Regions from separate parts of the Corynebacterium sp. 32222D000AT genome, predicted to be linked through region 1. Evidence: predicted binding sites of a transcription regulator. Region 1 holds the regulator's gene; the other holds the start of a gene.
What was found. Region 1 encodes LexA, which represses DNA repair genes until DNA is damaged. Its sites were predicted from a motif close to CGAACANNTGTTCG; they were not measured.
Positions count from the first base shown of each region.

Region 2: the regulator LexA is predicted to act here: its motif matches at 1,394-1,407, upstream of ACEE23_RS08200 (DUF222 domain-containing protein).

Region 1 is NZ_JBPPVW010000007.1:40,377-43,783, forward strand. It holds gene nrdR (transcriptional regulator NrdR) at 1-349, opposite strand, end outside; gene ACEE23_RS05870 (hypothetical protein) at 469-915, opposite strand; gene lexA (transcriptional repressor LexA) at 1,126-1,878, shown strand; gene ACEE23_RS05880 (DeoR/GlpR family DNA-binding transcription regulator) at 2,134-2,916, shown strand; gene ptsP (phosphoenolpyruvate--protein phosphotransferase) at 3,001-3,407, opposite strand, start outside.
Region 2 is NZ_JBPPVW010000012.1:38,720-42,126, forward strand. It holds gene ACEE23_RS08190 (RNase H family protein) at 1-627, shown strand, start outside; gene ACEE23_RS08195 (YdcF family protein) at 707-1,231, opposite strand; gene ACEE23_RS08200 (DUF222 domain-containing protein) at 1,431-2,990, shown strand; gene purE (5-(carboxyamino)imidazole ribonucleotide mutase) at 3,118-3,407, opposite strand, start outside.

The DNA of each region.
Region 1 (3,407 bases):
CGAGGTCGCGCAGCGGGTCGAGGATGGCCAGGCCGATATCGTTGGCGTTGATCTGGGAGCTGCCGTGGCTGCGCACGGTCTCCTCCACTTCCTGGGCCAGGCGCTTCAAGGCGTCGTCCGAGACATCACGGCCCTGGCAGGCCCGGCGCACGCCGCGGATCAGCTTGTCGCGGCTAAACGGCTCGGACAGGCCGTTGCGCTTGACCACGGACAGCACCGCCTTTTCGACCGTGGTGAAACGGCCCCGGCACGAAGAACACTCGCGCCGGCGGCGGATGGAAGCACCCGCGTCAACGACGCGGGAGTCGATGACGCGTGACTGTTCGTGGTGACAAAATGGGCAATACAACTCGGCTCGCTCCCCGTATCTTTCTAGCTTCCCGGTTTCATCCGCACCAGCGGACCACGCGGATGCCTTACCAGTCTACTGCGCGCGGCGATGGGAAAGCCGAGTGCCCGGACCGCGGCCTAGTTCAGGTGAGCCTGCTGGGTGATGGCACTGTCCACGGCTCCCATCGAGCTGGCGGACTCCGGGCCGTCAACAAGCCCCATGCCCGCCGCCAGCGTGCCCAAGAAGACTGCACATCCGAACACAGCGCCGAGCGCGTAGTTGCCCTTCTGGCGCCCCTGCTCGGAGACCATCCCGCGCGGCTGCCCTGCGAAATCCTCGGCGCTCAGCGCGGGCTGCGAACGACGGTCTGTTCGATTATCTAGCGTGAGCGTTCGAGAATAGCGCGACCCCACGCCAGCCGGGCCGTGCCCCGACCAGGCGGGCGCGCCCTGCCGATCCCCGAAATCTCGGACCGATGGCTCCCACACCGCGGCCGCGGGCACCACGGAAGGGGTGCGGGAACCGGTGCGGTAAGCTGCAAATTCGGTGTTAGCGATACGGCGGTCATCAAATGCGAGAGTCATAGTAATCTTTCCTTTCCTTGGTGCCACCGAGTCTAAATCCGGACCCCGACATGGCACCGACTTTCCTTCGTTCGAATGTTCGAATTAGGTTCTGTGTTCGATTTATAGCAGGGTTTCCAAAATTTGTCTAGCGCACGGGCGAAGATCTCGAACATTTGTACATTTCGTGCTAGAAAGGAAGGTAGGAATTTTCGCGGGCCCGCAGCGCCTGTGTCCCCCACTAACCGACCTGCTAGTCAACTTGGAGAGTTAAAGACCATGGCCCGACCCAGCAAATCCTCACAAAAACCGACACTCGACTCCTTAAGCGCCCGCCAGCGGCGCATCCTCGAGGTCATTCACGACGCCGTACTCCTGCGCGGCTATCCGCCGAGCATCCGCGAGATCGGTGACGCCGCCGGCCTGCAGTCGACCTCCTCGGTGGCCTACCAGCTCAAGCAGCTGGAGGAGAAGGGCTTCCTGCGGCGCGATCCCAACAAGCCGCGCGCCGTCGATGTCCGCCACCTCAACACCGAGAAGGAAGACGCGAAGGCCGAGAAGGCCAGCAAGTCCGCGGATCTCCCGCAGACCCCGCCCGATGCCGGCCAGGTCAGCTACATCCCCGTCGTCGGGCGCATTGCCGCCGGGACCCCCATCACGGCCGAGGAAAACATCGACACCTACTACCCCATGCCGGATGAGGTCGTCGGCGGCGGCGATCTCTACATGCTGCAGGTCGTCGGCGACTCCATGCGGGACGCCGGCATCCTGGACGGGGACTGGGTCATCGTCCGCTCGCAGTCCACGGCGGAGGAAGGCGACTTCGTCGCAGCCCTCCTGGAGGGCGAGGAAGCCACCGTCAAGGAGTTCCACCGCGACTCCACCGGGGTGTGGCTGCTGCCCCACAATGACGCCTATTCCCCTATCAACGGGGACGAATCGGAAATCATGGGCAAGGTCGTCTCCGTGATGCGCAAGCTCTAATTCCCCGGAACATTCCGCGTTATTCCCCCTTTCTGAGGTAGCGGGGCATGCAAAAGGTCACTCCCGCCTCATGGCCGTAGTTCCGATTTGCCCGATCTACCTCAAGAAATACCCAAGCAACCCAAGAACCGGGTGCTTGGGTTTTTCTGTTTGTGTTTGCCCACGCGGTTTTTCTGGAACAATTTGAGTAGACCCATTTCACCGTGTGCGCGCGCCCATCCGCGCGCGTACCCACGGACCGAGGAGAACTACCCCATGTATGCAGAAGAACGCCGTCGGCAGATTGCGTCCCTCACCGCCGTCGAGGGACGCGTCAATGTCACGGAACTCTCCCATAAATTCGACGTCACCGCCGAGACCATCCGCCGCGACCTGGCCGTCCTGGACCGCGAGGGCGTCGTCCACCGCGTCCACGGCGGTGCGGTGGCCTCGCAGACCTTCCAGACCGCCGAGTTCACCCTGGACACGCGCTCGCGCTCGGCCACCGGGGCGAAATCCGCGATCGCCGAGGCGGCCCTCGAATTCCTCCCCGAGACCCCGGGCAGCATCTTCCTGGACGCCGGCACCACCACGAACGCGCTAAGCGATCTCATCGCAGCGAGTCCCCTGGCCAACCAACTGTCGATCGTGTCGAACAGCCTGCCCATTGCCCTGTCGCTGGCCAATAATGGCATCAAGGACGTCCAACTACTGGGCGGTACGGTGCGCGGCATAACCCAGGCCGTGGTCGGCGATACCGCCCTGCGCACCATGGCGCTGCTGCGCGCCGACGTCGCGTTCATCGGCACCAACGCCCTGACCCTGGATCACGGACTGTCCACCGCAGACGCCCAGGAGGCGGCCATCAAGGCCGCGTTCGTGACCAACGCCCGAAAGGTTGTGGTCCTGTGTGACTCTTCCAAGCTGGGCAACGACTACCTGGTCAGCTTCGCCAAGATTTCGGACATCGACGTCGTCATCACGGACTCGGCGGCACCGCAAAGCTTCGTTGACGCGCTGCGCGAGCGCGAGATCACCGTGGTCATCGTCGACGCTTAACCCCCTCCAATACAAACAACCCGGCACAAGCCCCGCGTTAAGGCGGCGGCTCGGCCGGGTTGTTTAGTTGGACTGCCGGGGCCGTTAGCTTTCGACCTCAGGCTGCGCGAGCTCCTCAATGAGTTCGCGGACCTTGTCGCGCGCCTCCGAGGGGCCTTCGCAGGACACGGCTGCGGCGGCGATCTTGCGGCAGTCCTCGAGGCTGAGCTCGGCCAGCTGCGCGCCCACGCCGGCAACGGCGGTCGAGGCGGCCGACAGGGAGTTAACCCCCAGGCCGGTGAGGACGGCGGCGAGCATCGGATCCGCGGCGGCCTCGCCGCAGACACCTACGGGGACGTTGTTGTCGCCGCCGACCACGCAGGTGTGCTGGATAAGGCGCAGCACGGCGGGCTGCCAGGGGTCGGTCAGGTACGCCAGCTGCGGCGACAGGCGGTCCGCGGCCATGGTGTACTGGGTCAGGTCGTTGGTGCCGATGGAGACGAAGTCCAGGT
Region 2 (3,407 bases), on a different contig from region 1:
GACGAGCTCGAGCTCGAGGCCCTCACCCTGGCCTTGAAGTACCTCGTGCACACCGATGCCACCGACGTCCTCATCGAGAGCGACAGCCAGGCCGCCCTACGCGCCGTCGATTACATCACCGGCCAGGGCAAGCTCGGCAAGCGCTGGCGCGGCATCCACCCGGGCGCGCTCTCCCGCTTCCAGCAGGCCTGGAAGGACAACCAGGGGCAGCGCAGCATCACCTTCCGCCGCGTCATGGGACACTCCGGCGACCCGCTCAACCGCGCCGCCGACAAGATCGCCATCATGGGGCTGCGCGCCATCGCCTACCGGCAGAAGGAGGTTCGCGACACCCTGGCAGAGGGCATCGATAAGGCCCTGCAGGAAGCCGCAAAGGACGCCCACAAGCGAGCTGCGTCGCGCCTGCCCGAGTCGGTGACGCGAGAGTCTGAGGCTGGTTCTCGGTCCGGTTCTGGGACTGGGTCTGGTGCTGGTGCTGGTGCTGGGTCTGGGGCTGGTGCTGGGTCTCGGGCTGGTGCTGGGTCTGGCTCCGGCGCGCGGAATAAGCGGCGACGGGGCGGGCGCCGCGGGGGACGTCGTCGCGGTGGGCGCCGACGCGGAAGTCCGGGCGCGGGGTCTGGGGCCTAGGTTTTCGGGGGCTGGTTCTGGGGCAGTTTTGGGGCCTGTTTGGGGCCTGCTTTGGGGCCTGTTTGAGGCTAGTTTGAGGCTAGTCGGGGCGGCCTTCGAGGCGGTGCCGGAGGCGTCGCCAAGCGATGCGCAGCGCAGAATGCGGCGTCGCGGCGAGCTCACGGGCATAGTTTTGTAGTTTGTGGCCCTTCGGGGTCGGCGCGGCGACCGTGTGAATAGGAATCTTGAGGTGCCAGGCCCAGAGACGGGTGCGCAAGATGTGGAAGTTGCTGGTGACGACGGTCATCGTCGAGCCGCGGGGTACCAGGCGCGCGGAATTTTCGAGGTTTTCGTTCGTACTGGTGGCCAGGGGCTCCAGGATGATGCGCTCCGGGTCGATGCCTTGGGCGGTGAGGTAGTTGTGCATCGGGAGCGCTTCCCCGTGCCCGCTGACCACGATGGGGGCTTGGGGGTATGCCTCGGCGAGGCGGGCGGCGGTGGCGAGGCGGGCGCGGAGCAGCGGTTCGGGGCGGCCGGCGGTGGTGCGGGAGCCGAGGACGACGATGGGGGCCGTCGGGTCAAGTGATGGTCGCCGGGAGGCTTCTCCGCCGTCGTTTTTGAACATAAGAATTAGGATACTTGAGGGCATTTGGCGGCCCATTCGGCGCCGTTAATGCCTATTTCTGCCAGAGGTTACCCCCGTTTTACTAACAATGTGACCATCTAGAACAAAGTTTTGCTTTAGGGGTTGCGTGGGGTGGTTGCGTGAATAGGATTGATGTCGTAAGGAACAAAGGTTCGAGCACCTCAAGGGGGTGAAGATCATGACCAAAGCGACGCAATCCATTGCCGAATGTGTAGCCGAAATCGAACAGGCATACTCCCGCCTGCACGCCGCCGTCACGGAGGTGGACTCGGTGTACTTTGGTGAGATCTACCCTTATTTCGAGAAGCTCGCTGCCCTCTCGGGCACCATCACTACTATCGATGCCGCCTTCGCGTTCATCGCCGAACGCGACGACGCCGGGCGCCACGTCAACTCCACGCGGGCGATGGACTACCTGATGAACCGGCTGGGGCTGTCCTACGGTGAGGCGAAGGACCGGCTCCGCAACGGGCAGACCATCTTCGGGACCGCTCCCCTGTCGGATCCGCCGCCCCTGCAGGACCCGCCGGAGGATGCTGAAGCGGGCGCCGGCAATGGCGCCGCTGATGGTTCGGCTGACGGTTCTGCTGCTGATGGGGACGCTGCGGCCGCCGCACAGGCAGAAGAAGAGCGCCGGAAGCAGGCCGAGGAGCGCCGCAGGAAGGCCGAAGAAGAGGCTCGTATTCGCCGGGAACGCGAGGAAAAGGCCCGCGCCGAGGCGCAGCGCAAGCTGCGGGAGAAGGAAGCTCTTCGCGGGCGCTACCTGTCCATCATCGACCGCGAGCTCAAGCACCTGAACGCGCACGCCACCCCGGGCCCGAACGAGCTGCGCAACAAGGCCATCGACGAGGCGAAGAAGCGAAATCTGAAGGACTTCGCCCAGTGGTTGCGCCGCGAGGTCCGTGCGGCGAATGCGCGCAGCCGGGATCCCTTCGGCAACCGGGACCGGTTCGCCGCCACCCGCAAGCGTCATTTGGAGTTCAGCCCCGCGGATGCCGACGGCGGCGTCCACGTCAGCGGTTACCTGGATGGCGCCACCGCGGCGCTGATGAGCCAGGCCTTCGCGACCGCCACGCGTCCGGGCACCCCGGACCTGCCGCCGGAGGAAGACAAGCGTAACTACCGCCAGCGGATGGCGGACCAGTTCACCGCAATTTTGCAGGAGTACCTCGGCTCGCGCGAGAAGGCGCACCCCGGCCTGGGCTCCATCATCATCTCCGGAACGGTCGAGGACTTCGAGAACCTCAAGGCGGATTCCCTGCTGCCCACCAACACCGGGCACTCGCTGACCCCGCTGGACATTATCCGACTCGGGGCCGCGGCTAGTGATTACCTCTGCATCATGGACTGCGAGGACTTCCAGCCGCTGGCGCTAGGTCGCTCGAAGCGGACGGCGAGCTTCATGCAGAAGCTGGCGCTGATTGCCTCCGAGCTGGTTTGCTCCCACCCCGGGTGCGACCGGGCCGCCAATGCCTGCGATGTCCACCATCTGCAGGCCTGGTACTACGGCGGGGTCACGGACATACACAATCTGACATTGTTATGCCGCTCCCATCACGTCAATAACAACGACAGACAAGATGGCAGAGGAAACATGGGCCATGCGGCCAGGGATCCTCGCAGCGGAAGGGTCGGGTTCGTCAGGCCCGGAAGTAGCGACGTCGAATGCAACGAATCAGTCGCCGCCCAAGAGGCCGCCGGGTATAAGCTCCGAAGGCAAACCGCGGCCGCTAGTTAAGACGGCCTAGTTGAAACAGTAGTGAGTGCCGGTAGTAGATGTCTGTAGTGGATACATGGATACCGGTAGTGGAGCCTGCCCGCGGCTAGATCAATGGGATCCGTGTGAGATCCGTGTGGGTTCCGTGTTAGTCACCCAGCAGTTTCCGGCGGAGGTTTGCGTCCTTTTCCTCCACCGAATCTGCCATGTCCTGCTGGTATTTGCTCATCTTCTCGATCAGCTGGGGATCGCCCGCGCCCAGGATCCGGACGGCCAGGAGGCCGGCGTTCTTGGCGCCGCCGATAGAAACGGTGGCGACCGGTACCCCTCCCGGCATCTGGACGATGGACAGCAAGGAATCCAGGCCGTCGAGCTCCTTCAGGGCCCGCGGGATACCGATGACCGGCAGCGGGGTGGCCGCCGCGACCATGCCCGGCA